Verrucomicrobium spinosum DSM 4136 = JCM 18804: one gene and its partner. The protein of the gene in region 2 binds, or shares a complex with, the protein of the main gene of each other region. Links are inferred from orthologs where the notes say so. Each region holds a gene or a part of one and is shown on either strand. Other genes may lie near its edges.

Region 1 (10,659 bases), 4.4 Mb from region 2 along the record:
TGGCTCCGCCCGGCGCGCTGCCAAGTTCCAGCACGACCTGCCCTTGCAAGGACTGCTTTCCGTCCAGGCCCGACCAAGCCAGAGCCTGCTCCATCTTCAGCCACGCCCGTGAGGGAGCCTCCAGGGGCAATTCCAAACGCGGCAACCCGCCTGCGAGTGGGTGATGACTGGCACTGTGAAGATGGCGGCCAAAGAAGAGAGGTTCCGTGGCCTTGTCTCCCACCATGACGTCAAAAATAAGATCACCACGGTTCGGCCGACTCTCGGTTGGAGCGGACAACCCCGCCCCGAGGGCGAGACCGACCAACCGGGCGCGAATCGCATCCATATCCGCCCACTGCAAGGTGGACACCCCGTCCTCATGACAATCCCTTGGGAACACATGCAGGTGATAGGGGCGGCCATCGGCAATCTCCCCCAACTTCTGGACCAGCGCTTTCTCCTCGGGGAACAACCCCACCGAAGTCCCGGACGCCCGGCCAAACACGCAGCCCAGCTCAAAGCCCGGAGGCAGTATTCTTGTGGCCTTCCACGTCACGAATTGTGGCCGCATGAAAGCGGGCGTCAGCAGCCCCTCATGCCGCCGCGCGACCTCCGCCTTCAAGAGGCGTTCAGAACCTTCACGACAGGTGGAATAGACGAATTGGGCAGGAACAGACACAGTAGAGAGATCGGCGTGAGAATGAGGATGCGGAGGAAATCGAACTTTCGACGATTCTGGCGAAATGACACGAAAAAAGGAGGGCCGTCACGATGCGACAGCGTAGCGCAGATTGGCAATCTGCTGTGCCGCCGATTGGCAATCGGCATCTGTAGTGGCACCGGAGCGATTGACTCACACAAAGGCACGAAGGCACAAAGGGCTGAGCACTTCAAAGGAGGCGGGGGTTCCCAGCCCCGATCACCCGCCAAACGTCCCTTGATCCTCTTCCCGCTCCGCCCACCCCACAGACCGCGGGGCCGGAGACCCCGCCTCCTTTATCCTGCGGCCAAGTCAGCTTGAGACTTGTTCGTGAGTACAGGAGGCGGGGGTTCCCAGCCCCGATCACCCGCCAAACGTCCCTTGATCCTCTTCCCGCTCCGCCCACCCCACAGACCGCGGGGCCGGAGACCCCGCCTCCTTTATCCTGCGGCCAAGTCAGCTTGAGACTTGTTCGTGAGTACAGGAGGCGGGGGTTCCCAGCCCCGCTCACCCGCCAAACGTCCCACGATCCCCTCCCCGCTCCGCCCACCCATCAGACCGCGGGGCCGGAGACCCCGCCTCCTTTGTTCTGCGGCCATGTCACCCTGAGACTTTTTCGTGAGTACAGGAGGCGGGGGTTCCCAGCCCCGCTCACCCGCCAAACGTCCCTTGATCCCCTTCCCGCTCCGCCTACCCCACAGACCGCGGGGCCGGAGACCCCGCCTCCTTTACTCGCAGCCACGTCACCTCGAGGCTTGTTCCCGGGGTACAGGAGGCGGGGGTTCCCAGCCCCGCTCACCCGCCAAACGTCCCACGATCCCCTTCCCGCTCCGCCCACCCCACAGACCGCGGGGCCGGAGACCCCGCCTCCTTTATCTGCGGCCATGTGACCTCGAAGCTTGTTCCCGGGGTACAGGAGGCGGGGGTTCCCAGCCCCGCTCACCCGCCAAACGTCCCTTGATCCTCTTCCCTCTCCGCCTACCCATCAGACCGCGGGGCCGGAGACCCCGCCTCCTTTATCTGCGGCCATGTGACCTCGAAGCTTGTTCCCGGGGTACAGGAGGCGGGGGTTTCCAGCCCCGCTCACCCGCCAAACGTCCCTTGATCCCCTTCCCGCTCCGCCCACCCCACAGACCGCGGGGCCAGAGACCCCGCCTCCTGTATTCCGCGGCCAAGTCACCTTGTAGCTTGTTCCCGAGTAAAGGAGGCGGGGGTTCCCAGCCCCGCTCACGCTCCAAACGTCCCTTGATCCTCTTCCCTCTCCGCCTACCCCACAGACCGCGGGGCCGGAGACCCGCCTCCTTTGCTCCGCATCCACACCACAAAAAAATGGAGGGCATCATGCCCTCCATTTCTCAAAACGATCTCTGTCAGAACTTGGACCCGCCCCTTACACCGCCAGCGACTCGGTCGGGAAGGTTTCCACCCAGGGCAGACCGTACTTGTTGAGGTCTTCCATGAACGGATCAGGATTAAGCTGCTCGACGTTCCACACGCCGGGCTGGCGGTACTCCGCCGGGTTCGTGAGCAACTGGCGGGCGGCGATCATGGCAGGGACGCCGGTGGTGTAGCTCACACCCTGGGAGTTGGTCTCGCGATAGCACTCCTCATGGTCGCAGATGTTGTACACGTAGTAGCGGAGGAGCTGACCGTCTTTGCCAGTGCCTTCGATCCAGTTGCCGATGCAGGTCTTGCCCTTGGTGTCTGCGCCCAGCGTTCCCGGCTCAGGAAGCAATGCCTTGAGGAACTGGATGGGGACGATGTCCACCCCCTGGTACTTGATGGGCTTGATGCCCGTCATGCCCACGTTCACCAGCACTTCCATGTGCTTGATGTAGTTGTCCGAGAAGGTCATCCAGAAACGCGCACGACGGATCGGGATGTGCTTCGTCAGGCTCTCCAGCTCTTCGTGGTACAGGCAGTAGATCTTCTTGGGACCAATGCCCGCCGGGAAATCAAAGGTACCCCCGATCTCAAGCGGCTTAGTTTCCACCCACTTGCCATCTTCCCAGTAGCGCCCGTTGGCGGTCACCTCGCGGAGGTTGATCTCAGGGTTGAAGTTGGTCGCGAAAGCCTTGCCATGGTCGCCCGCGTTGCAGTCGATGATGTCGAGCGTGTCGATCTTGCTGAAGTGATGCTTCAGCGCGTACGCGGTGTACACGTTGGTCACGCCGGGGTCGAACCCGCAGCCCAGCAGCGCGGTCAGACCAGCGTCCTTGAACTTCTGCTGGTAGGCCCACTGCCAGTGGTACTCGAACTTGGCCACATCTGGCGGCTCGTAGTTTGCGGTGTCGATGTAATGCACCCCCGCCTCAAGGCAGGCGTCCATGATGGTAAGATCCTGGTAGGGCAGTGCGACATTGATCACCACCTCAGGCTTGAACTCCTTCAGAAGGGCGACCAACTGGGGCACATTGTCGGCATCCACACCGGCGGTCTGAATGGGGCGACTCAGCTCGGCAGCGATGCCGTCGCACTTTGACTTCGTACGGCTGGCAAGCATGATCTCCCCGAAAACTTCCGGAAGCTGGGCGCACTTGTGGGTGACGACACGGCCGACACCGCCGGCACCAATGATGAGGACTCTGTGGGACATGATGGGAAAAAGAAGAGAAGTTAAAGGAAATCACAGCGGCGAATCACTCCGCCGCCCGTCCGGAATCAGTCAGGACTCGAAATACGTGTAGCCACGCAGGCCGTTTTCATACGCTTCCATGATGGAGAAGCGCTCCTTCGCTGTGATGCGTTTTTTCACCACCGCGTCCTCAGCGAGCACGCGGAAACGGCGCACCATTTCCTTGGGATCGTATTCCACGTAGCTCAGCACTTCACTGACGGTGTCCCCCTCAAGCTCGCGGGTGTACTTCAGCTTGCCGTTCTCCATGCGCACGCTGACCACGTTGGTATCGCCCAAGAGGTTGTGCAGGTCGCCCAGCGTCTCTTGATACGCACCCACGAGGAAGATGCCGAGCATGTACTCGTCCTCTACCTTGATGTCGTGGAGGGGCAGGCTGGACTTGATCTCGCGGTCATGAATGAACCGGTCGATCTTGCCGTCACAGTCGCAAGTGATGTCGCTCAGAACCACCGTGCGTGTGGGCTTCTCCTTCAGCCTGTGAATGGGCATGACCGGGAAAAGCTGGTCGATGGCCCAGAAGTCAGGCAGGGACTGGAAGACGCTGAAGTTCCCGTAGTAAAAGTCTGTGAGGACCGCATCCAGCCGGGCCATCTGCTCGGCGGTAAAGTTGCCCGATTTCACGTGCTGGGCGATCCAGGCGAGGATCTCCCAATAGAGCTCCTCACCCTGTGCACGCTGACGGAGACTGACCTTCCCGGAGCCGAACTCGGAGCGGATCTTGTCACGATAGTACACCGCATCGTTGTAGATCTCCTGAAGGAACTCTGAGGTGAGCTTCTGGCCGTTCTTGCGCACGCGTTCACAGAGCTCGAAGACATTCTTCAGCAGCGGCGGCGACTTGGCCGGGAGCTTCTTGATGCCGGAGGCCTCGTAGCGGTTGATGTCCAGCACGTTGATGACGAGCACGGAATAGTAGGCCACGATGGCACGACCGGATTCCGAGATGATGTTGGGGTGCGGGATGCCAGCCTCATCGGTGACTTCACTGATGGCCTCGATGACGTCCGCGCAGTACTCCTTCATGCCGTAGTCGGCGCTGCTGGTCTCGTTGGACTTCAGTCCGTCATAGCTGATGGCCAGACCGCCGCCGAGGTCCAGGATGCCCATCTTGGCACCTTCCTGCACCAGGCCGACATAGACGCGGGCAGCCTCCACCGCCGCGTTACGAATGGCGCGAATGCTCGGGATCTGGGAGCCCTGGTGGTAGTGAAGCATCTGTAGGCAGTCGAGCATGCCCTTCTCGCGCAGGACGTCCACGGTCCGCATCACCTGGCTGATGTTCAGACCAAAGACGCTCTGGTCCCCACCGCTCTCGCTCCAGTGACCGGCGCTCTCCGTGGAAAGTCGAATGCGCACACCGAGCTGCGGCGTGATGCCGAGCAGCCTCGATCGCTCCAAAATGAGATCAAGCTCACTGGGCATCTCCAGCACGAGGATGACCTGCAGGCCCATCTTCTGCGCACGCAGGGCGAGATCAATAAACTCCTCGTCCTTGTACCCGTTGCACACGATGTAGGCCTCTGGATCCTGCATGTAGGCCAGGGCGGCGATGAGTTCCGGCTTGCTGCCAGCCTCGAGACCGTAGTGATACTTGCGACCATAGCGGGTGACTTCCTCAATCACCTCCTGCTGCTGGTTTACCTTGATGGGATAGACGCCACGATAGACGCCCTTGTAGTTAGCCTCACGGATGGCGTTGTTGAAGCTCTCGTTGAGCTCCTCAATCCGCCAGCGAAGCAGATCACCAAAACGGATCAGCACGGGAAGCTGCATGCCACGCTCGCGCATGCCGCGAACGATGTCGGGCAGACTGACCGGTTTCGTCTTTGTCCCATCCTTCAGATTCACCACGACTTCGCCTTTGGCGGAGACGTCAAAGTATCCATTGCCCCAGTCGCGAATGCCGTAGGTGGTGGCGGATTCCTCGATGGACCACGGGGGGAGTTTTTTGCTCATTTCTGGATTGTAGGGAACTGGCGAGGGTGACTGGCTCTAAAGAGGGCCGATTGTGGACACATTTTGCCGGATTGGAAAGTGAACTTTACGGAAACAAATAGCGGACGGACGGGGTCATTCCCATCATTTGCCAATGCAGAAACGGCTGAAGATGGCTCCGAGGATTTCCTCAACGTCCACCCGACCGGTGACTTCGCCGACCGCCTCCATCGCTTCACGGAGAAAAACCGCGACAAACTCGGGGGCCTCTCCCCGCTTCAGCGCCGCAGCTCCATGCACCAACGACTCCGCCGCACGCTGGAAACAAGCCTGATGCCGGGCATTGATCGCTACCATCTGGGAATTACCCGCCCCTGCCCCGGTCCATACGGCATCGCGCATGGCCGCACGCAGAGGATCAAGCCCCTCTTGGTTTTCACAGGATAAGAGAATCGCCCCGCGCTCCACATCAGGCAGCCAGCTTGGATGAAGTCCCAGATCGCTCTTGTTCAAGATCAGCAGATAGCCACGGCGATCCTCCAGCCCCGGCACGCGGCGGGCAGCGTCGCGAGGAAGACTGCCATCCACGACCTCAAGGATCACATCCGCACGAGCCATTTCCCGGTTGGTCCGGTCGATCCCGCTCTGCTCGATGCTGCCAGCGCCCTCGCGGATGCCGGCAGTATCCACCAGCACAAACGGCAGCCCGTGAATATGGAGCACTTCCTCGATCGTGTCCCGTGTCGTCCCCGCTTCGGCACTGACGATGGCACGGTCAAAACCACTGAGCAGATTGAGGAGCGAGGACTTGCCCACATTGGGCTCCCCGCAGATCACGGTGCGAGCCCCGCTGCGGAGGATGCGACCGTGATGGGCCGTGTCGAGCAACGATCCAACCCGCAGATGGATCGATGCCAGACGCTTCTGCATGGCAGCACCGGTGTCGGGATCGATGTCCTCATCCGGGAAGTCGATGTAGGCCTCCACGTGAGCGAGAAGTTCGATCAAGTCCGCCCGCAGATGCTCGGATTCCTTGCCCAAGCGCCCCTCCAGCTGCTGCGTCGCCGCCTTGAGCGCCATTTCGCTCTGCGCGTGAATTAGATCCATCACCGCCTCGGCCTGTGTGAGATCCATCTTCCCATTCACGAAGGCCCGTTGGGTAAACTCACCCGCTTCGGCAGCGCGCGCGCCATGGTGCATGAGCAACTCAAAAATGCGCCGCGTCACCAGGATGCCACCGTGGCAGGAGATTTCCACGACGTCCTCGCCCGTGTAGCTGGCCGGGGCCCGGAAATGGCTGAGCAGAACAGAGTCCACCACCGCGCCTTCCTCATCCAAAATGTTCCCAAAGTGCTGCACGCGAGGCTCCAGCGCCTCCAGGACTCGCTTCCCCTTAAAGACCCGCTGGGCCACCTGCAGGGCATGTTCCCCTGACAGGCGCAGGACGCTGATGGCTGCCTCACCGAAGGCAGTGCTGATCGCGGCGATCGTATCGTGCATGAACTGGGCTGACTGTACTGGACCAAGGCAGAATGACCCGGCCTGAGATGAGCCAGAGCAGCTCCTCAAACCGGGTCAGACACATTTAACTCTTTTTAAGGGAATCGAAAGCGACTTTCACTTCCCCAAAATGCCCTTCAGGGTGGCGATGCAGCGCTGGTTCTGCTCCATGGTACCGACCGAAATACGCACCCAGTCGGGCAGCTTGTACTCTGCCATGGCGCGAACGATGACACCCTTGTCCAGCATCTTCTGGAAGACCAGATTGCCGTCTCCCACCTTCACCAGCACGAAGTTGGCGTAGCTGGGCACAAACTCCAGGCCCATTTTGCCAAACTCGTCTTGGAGATAGGTGCGACCTTCATCGGTGATCTGCTTGGTGCGGTTCTGGTGCTCCTCGTCGGCCAGACCTGCCACGGCACCCGCTTGGGCGATGGCGTTGGCATTGAAGGGCTGACGGGTCTTATGCAGCACGGTGATCAGCTCCTCGGGTCCGATCCCGTAACCGATGCGCAGACCGGCCAGGCCCTGGATCTTGGAGAAGGTGCGCAGCAGGATAACGTTCCGGCCCTCACGCACATACTTCATCGTGTCCGGCGGGTTGTCGAGGAACTCGTAATAGGCCTCATCCAGCACCACGACGACATGGTCGGGCACCTTGTCCATGAAGCGATCAAGCGCCTCCATGCTCACCACCGTCCCAGTGGGATTGTTGGGATTGGCGATGAAGAGCTCGCGAGTCCGCGGGGTGATGGCTGCCAGCATGGCATCCAGATCATGCACGAGGCCCGGATCGGGCACCTCAATGGTTTCCGCACCGAAGAGCGTGGCCATGAGCTTGTACACCACGAAGGCGTGCTCGGCCGTCACCACCTGATCGCCCTCACGCAGGAAAGCGTGGCCGATGAGTTCAATGATTTCGTTGGAGCCGTTGCCCAGAACGATCTGACCGAGGGTGACGCCAAACTTGTTGGCCAGAGCCTCGCGCAGGCGATAGCCGGCTCCATCCGGGTAGATGTGAGCCTCCGTGAGCGCGTTCTGCATGGCCGCCACCGCCTTGGGCGAGGGCCCCAAGGGATTTTCATTGGAGGCCATCTTGATGATGTCCCCGGGTTGCAGACCGCGTTCGCGGGCCAGTTCTTCAATCGGCTTGCCTGGCTTGTAAGCGACCAGGTCTTTCAGTTGGGGATTGGCTTGGGTCCAGACACTCATGATCGAGTTTGCGGTGAATCGGTTCCTTCCTACGGATTGCCCGGGGACGCAATGAGGAAGTGAATTTCATCTCCATCCAGGTTTCTAAGACATTCCCCTTCAACTGGCAGCTAATTGTTGTCCCAATCCGGCGTTTTGTAGCGATCCATTGTGCTCTCTCCCTGTTGCAACCCATGAAACTGCGAACCTTCCTCATTCTCTCCCTCTGCTTCCTCACGGCCACTCTGGCCTCCGCCCAAATCTCCTTCCAGGGCAAAGAGGGCCCGGGCAAGGGCAAGAAGATCGTCCTTCTCGCCGGGGATGAAGAGTATCGATCCGAAGAAGTGATGCCCATGCTGGCCAAGATCCTGTCCGAGCGACATGGCTTCGATACCACCGTCGTGTTTTCCATCAACCCCGCCAGCGGCGAAGTGGATCCCGAAGCCAAGGGCAACAATCCCGGCCTGGAAGCCCTGGATTCCGCCGACCTTTGCATCATGCTCCTGCGCTTCCGCACCTGGCCCGATGAGCAGATGAAGCACTTCGCCGCCTACGCCGCTTCTGGCAAGCCGATCATCGCCATCCGCACCAGCACCCATGCGTTTAACGGTCTGAAAGGCCAGTACGCCTCCTTCAACAGCTTCGGCAAAAAAGTCCTTGGCGAGCAGTGGGTCTCCCACTGGGGCAAACACAAGTCTGAGGCGACCAAGGGCATCATTGAGCCCGGCCAGGAACAGAATGCGCTGCTGCGCGGCGTGAAGGACATCTTCGGCGACACCGATGTCTATGAAGCTTATCCCCCAGCGGATGCCAAGATCCTGGTTCGTGGTCAGGTGCTGAATGGCATGACTCCCGAGTCCCCCGCCGCCAGCTACTCCAAAAAGCGCGCCAGCGACAAAGCCGAGCAGGATGTGAACAGCCCCATGATGCCGGTGGTCTGGACGCGTGAAGTGAAGACGGAGTCCGGCAAGGACGCCAAGATCCTGACCACGACCATGGGCTCCTCCTCGGACTTCCGTAACGACGACCTCCGCCGCCTCATCATCAACGGTGCCTACTGGGCCACCGGACTGGAAGTGCCAGCCAAGGCCGATGTCAGCTTCGTCGGCGACTTCAAGGGCAGCTTCTACGGCTTCAAGGGCTTCGTAAAAGGTCTGAAGCCTGAGGACTACAAGAAGTAAGTCACCAAGTGATTTTCCGGCACCAGAGGGAACGGCGCACCAGCTCCGCCGTTCCCTTTTTCATTTTACGGGAAGAGACGTACGCCGACTGAGCGGCGAAATAGAGCTATGAATGCAGGCAGGAGTTCATCCCGACTGAACCGGGACCTCACATGGGGTGGTCTGATCAGTCCAAGGAGCGGCGCTTTGTGCTTCAAGCACAACCAACGAGGTGATCGGAGGGGTCAGCGCAATCGAGCGATCCAGGCGAACGAAGTATCTTCCACTCCCCGCCCTTCTCCCGCCGCATAGCGGACGGGATCTACTATGTGACCTCTACAAAAGGAGAGTGACGGCACAGCCACCGCCCCCCCCCAGGATCATAGTCCCACCCGACTACCGTCTTCTGCGCCGCAAGAAGAGGCAGCCCAGCCCGAGCAGCAGCAAGCAGGCCTTCGATGGCTCTGGCACCACGACGACCACCACCCCATCCGAGAGGAACAGACTGCGATCCCACTTCAATCCAGTTCCGAGTGTTGGCAGAATGAGATCCAAGTTTACATCCCACTGCCCGTCCGTCGTCAGGGGGTTGGCCAACGTGGCCCAATCCATAAGATCCAGCATGTCACCAGCCACAAAGGTACGTGTACCGCCGTCAACCACGATGAGCCCCCCTGCTTCCAGCGTAAGCGTGCCCTTGATATCAAGCTGGTCATGAGCACCCAGCCCAAGCTCACGCAAGCTTGTCCCCGATCCGTCGATGTCTGAAAAGTCCAGCCCGGCCAAGTAAGTTGCAATGGCGCTTTCGCTGAGCGTCTGAATAATCGAATCGTTGTAGAGCATTTCGAAGCTGCTGACTTGGAACAACAACCGGGGCTCGGCAGACAAACCACCTCGCTTGACCATGAGATCTCCAGCGAAGGTCAAGCGGTCGATTTCCGAAAGCCGGCTGCCAGCATTGATCACCCCTCTCTCACTCACCACCACATTGCTGTTGATCGTTCCCTTGCCGCCAAGCTGACCACCGGTCACGCTGATCCTGCCAGCTACGGTTCCAGACGAGTAGCCATCCACAAGCAGCCTCCCTGCAGTCACCTTGGATTCGCCCGTCAAGGCATACCGAGTGGACACCTCCGTGGTACCCGATCCCGCCTGCACCAACGATCCGGCTCCTCCCACATCTCCAAGCACCACATCTCCAGAACTGTTCACCGCCAGTGTGGCTCCGGTGGCAATCTGCACCGCCCCGCCAAGAACGACGGAGGTGGCCCCGCCATCGCCAAACTGCAATGTCCCGGCAGAAACGGATGTGGATCCGGAGTACGTCAACAGGCCCGACAACACCTGCGTGCCCGCGCCAGACTTCTCGATGGAGAGGGGCGAAACCCCATCCTCAATCTTGCCTGCATACTTGTAAGTCTGCCCGGCAGCCACTGAAACACCCAATACAGAGGCCGATGAGCCTCCGTTTCTGACTGAGCTGGTCGCGTCCACGCCTGACAGGCCGCCCACCGCTTCTGAATAGCCATCGAGATCAAACATCCCGGTCTGAA
Region 2 (3,697 bases):
TCCTCAAAGAGGCATTTCTGAAGGGTGATTTTTGATGTGGTATGGAAAAATCTTCTCTAAGGAATCTTGAGGAAATCGAGGCTGTAGTCTCGAAGCTCAGAGGTCCGGATTCAGTTGGCAGCTGGTGGTGACGGCAGGTCGGATGACCCCGGGGCAGGGTGCGAGGAAATTTCAGCCGGTCAGTTGAGGGCTTGGATTTATCAACTTGTCGAGGCATCGTCGAACACGTGTCGTTCCTCTTCAGATTTCAAAGCAGTCCAGCACTTGGTGACACGTTCTGGAGTCGCGCTTCGGTGTAGTCCGACGGTCGCCCGTCGGCTCAATCGCCTCCAGGATATGCGGCCCAATGATCAACCACTTCGTCTATGCACGGATCCATTCCACCGATCGGCGACAAACTCCGCGGTGCAGGCGAACTATCGCTGACCTTGCCAACGCGGTCGTGCGGTGAGCCAAGCTCGCTTGGAGGAATATCATCGTTCTGATGCAGAGGGAGGGTGTGTGCATCGTCAGTCGAGACTGTTGGTCGTTCCAGATTGCCTGGGCGTCTTGGATCTCCTACCGCAAATGGTCTTAGATGCCCTCCATCTTTAAGCGGGACTACAATGGTTTGTGCCGGGGAAGCTTGGGGAGCGCACGCAACTTGCGTGCTGCTTCCGGCATCTTGCCGGGAACTTCAGTCACGGTGTGGCCTCGCGAGGTGCGACTAATCATTCATGCCTTGGGGGCGTTGAAGGTGGTGTGGTGAATGCGAATGCTTTTGGCTTTCCCACCTGATCACCCTCTGCGGCGGATACCCAACGTTGACTCGCTAAGGCTCGTCCAATGTTGGGCTGTGCCAGAAATCCCCGCTGGGGATCAACTTCCAAATGAGATGGGCACCACAAAGTGGTTCTTTGAATCCCCCCCGGCGCGCGTCATCGGGAGTCACCCAATCGAAGCCTTTCCTCGAAAAGGATGGGGCTACAAGCCCAACATTGGCGAGCTCCAGCGAGCCTACTCCGAAGGAGGTGCGGCTATTTGACCGGCTTTCACTGCAAGGGTCATTCGCGGGCTCTACTTGAAACTTCTGCGGCGGAGCCCTCGCGGTACCCGGGGCATTTGAGAGGTTGAAGGCCGCACCATGTGGCCCTCAAGTCCTGTGATCCGCCCCCTTGGGCAGCACTCGTGGCTGAGAGGAGGATGGACCTCCGGTGCGGAGTCTCAGCGAGCATTCCGCACCTTATACCATCCCCTACTCCGCCTTCGCTTCCTCCACCCCACCCTTCTTCAGCACTACTGAAACGACTGCCAAATCGGCTGGGGTGACGCCTTGTATGCGGGCGGCTTGGCCAAAAGTGGTGGGGCGAATGGATTGAAGCTTGAGCATGGCTTCCTTTTTCAGCCCCTTCATGGCGGAGTAATCCACCCAGTCTGGGATGATCTTGTCCTCCATCCGGGAGGTCTTGTCCACCATGTCTTCCTGGCGCGTGATGTAGCCAGCATACTTCAGATCGTTCTCAGCCACGGTCCAGAGCTCGCTGGACCAAGTGCCGCGAAGGTCTGAAGGCAGTCTGGCAAAGGCATTTTCGGGGCGCTTGATCCATTGGGCAAGACGGGTGTTCTCAAAAGTGGTGCTAGCCACGAACTTCTTCAGCTCGGCGAGTTGCTCGATCTTGGATGCGGTATGGGCTTTTCGGAAGGCATCCACCATCCCCCGCTCGGCAGCTTTGGGCGTGAGGCGGAGATCGGCGTTGTCCTGCCGGAGGAGCAGGCGGTACTCCGCCCGGCTCGTGAAGAGACGATATGGCTCGGTCGTGCCCTTGGTAATGAGGTCATCCACCATCACGGCCATGTAGGCTTCGGACCGTTTCAAGGTGAATGGGGCCTCCCCTTTTACCTTAAGGGCGGCGTTGGTACCTGCCCATAGCCCTTGGCCGGCAGCCTCCTCATAGCCAGAGGTACCGTTGATCTGTCCTGCGAAGTAGAGGCCGGAGACTCGCTTGGTTTCCAGGGTGGACTGGAGTTGGGTAGGTGGGCAGTAGTCATACTCCACTGCATACCCAGGACGGATGATTTCGGCGTTCTCCAGACCCTTGATGCTGCGGATGAATTCGTATTGAACCTCAAAAGGGAGACTGGTGGAGACCCCATTCACATAGTACTCGCGGGTGTGCCTCCCCTCTGGCTCCAGGAATATCTGGTGCCTCTCCTTCTCGGCGAAGCGAACCACCTTGTCCTCAATAGAGGGACAATAGCGAGGACCGATCCCCTCAATCACCCCACAATACATGGGAGACTTGTCGAGATTGGCCCGGATAACCTCATGTGTGCGGGGGTTGGTGTAGGTGATCCAGCACGGAGATTGTTCCACGTGGAACAATTCTGGGCTCCATTTGTTGAGGGTGAAGAGCTCGGAATCATCCGGAAGTACCCCGCTGAGATAGCTGAAACGGGGTGGCGGAGTGTCTCCGGGCTGTAGTTCGCACTGAGAGTAGTCGATGCTTCTCCCGTTGATCCGACAAGGAGTGCCAGTTTTGAACCGTTGCACTTCGAAGCCCAAGTGCCGGAGGCTGTCACTCAGGGTAGAGAGTCCGTCCCCCATCCGCCCCCCCGCTTGGTTCTGCAGACCCACATGGAGCAGCCCCCGCATGAAGGTGCCGGAACTGATGACGATGGACTTCGCCCGATAGATCAGTCCTAGGCTGGTGCGGACTCCGGTGACTTGGTCATTCTCTACGAGGATCTCTGCCGCGTTCCCTTGGTGCAGGTCCAAGTGGGGCTGGTTCTCCACCAACCACTTCATGCGGAACTGGTAGGCCTTCTTGTCGCACTGTGCGCGAGGGGCCTGTACGCTGGGACCCTTGGTGGCGTTGAGCATCCGGAACTGGATGCCGGTGGCATCCGTGTTCGAGCCCATCACCCCACCCAGGGCATCGATCTCCCGAACCAAGTGCCCTTTGGCCAATCCCCCGATAGCGGGGTTGCAGGACATTTGGGTGATGGTGTCGAGGTTCTGAGTAAGGATGGCCGTCTCACATCCCAAGCGTGCGGCCGCCATCGCAGCTTCGACTCCGGCGTGGCCGGCTCCGCAGACAATGACATCGTAAACTTTCGGATAGGTGTAGAGGCTCATGGGTAGCCCTAAAGATAGCATGCCCCCCTATTATATAAAGGGAATGGCTTTTGGATGGGGTTCCAGCGCGGTTCAAAGGGGCGGGATTGTTCCACGTGGAACAATTTCGGGCGAAGGCAATGAGGTCTTTGCTGAATGCGAACGGAGAAGGGATGTGGCCAGACAGATGAAAGTGTCCTGTGAGGTAGTGGCTGCCTGGTTCCCACAAGCCTCTCATCCCCTTCCCGGTACAGGGGTGGACAAGCAGATCTATTCAACGTGGTGTCCTTCTCTGGAATGGTTACCCGGTTCGGGGTTTGTCGTCTTCGCATACATTGGACGGTTTGTTGAACTCCGTTGGAGTTCCCAACGTGTTTGCGGGATACCCGACCGCTTCGCGGTCTGACCCCGCACGGCGAATGCGCGTTAGGTTAGTGGGTGTCGCTGGTCGCACGCGAGTGCTCAGACGCCAACGGGCGTCAAACAAAATAGCCCAGAGTAAGGCGAAAAACGAGCCGGCACCCTGGGTACACGGGCAGGTGAACTAGAATTCCGAAGTGAGTTCTACAAACCGCGACTGCCACCCTGAGGTTCCCCCCCCGC

Evidence for each region.
Region 1: the proteins of mnmG (region 2) and mnmE are in contact, whole or in part, in a solved structure (PDB 9HIP), measured with the Escherichia coli proteins. The link is inferred for Verrucomicrobium spinosum DSM 4136 = JCM 18804 from one-to-one orthologs.

Annotation. Positions count from the first base shown.
Region 1 is NZ_ABIZ01000001.1:4,431,085-4,441,743, forward strand. What follows is about bases 4,578-7,435. They hold mnmE (tRNA uridine-5-carboxymethylaminomethyl(34) synthesis GTPase MnmE), read right to left. Parts: upstream 6,756-7,435; coding sequence 5,400-6,755; downstream 4,578-5,399. Other genes in these bases: speA (biosynthetic arginine decarboxylase), read right to left, coding at 4,578-5,276; hisC (histidinol-phosphate transaminase), read right to left, coding at 6,873-7,435. In the rest of the region: VSP_RS18010 (SAM-dependent methyltransferase), read right to left, coding at 1-661; VSP_RS18015 (saccharopine dehydrogenase family protein), read right to left, coding at 2,073-3,278; more of speA, read right to left, coding at 3,348-4,577; more of hisC, read right to left, coding at 7,436-7,967; VSP_RS18035 (ThuA domain-containing protein), read left to right, coding at 8,141-9,127; VSP_RS18040 (beta strand repeat-containing protein), read right to left, coding at 9,503-10,659. UniProt on the Escherichia coli protein: Exhibits a very high intrinsic GTPase hydrolysis rate. Involved in the addition of a carboxymethylaminomethyl (cmnm) group at the wobble position (U34) of certain tRNAs, forming tRNA-cmnm(5)s(2)U34.
Region 2 is NZ_ABIZ01000001.1:7-3,703, reverse strand. Bases 676-3,668 are described here. They hold mnmG (tRNA uridine-5-carboxymethylaminomethyl(34) synthesis enzyme MnmG), read right to left. Parts: upstream 3,116-3,668; coding sequence 1,235-3,115; downstream 676-1,234. UniProt on the Escherichia coli protein: NAD-binding protein involved in the addition of a carboxymethylaminomethyl (cmnm) group at the wobble position (U34) of certain tRNAs, forming tRNA-cmnm(5)s(2)U34.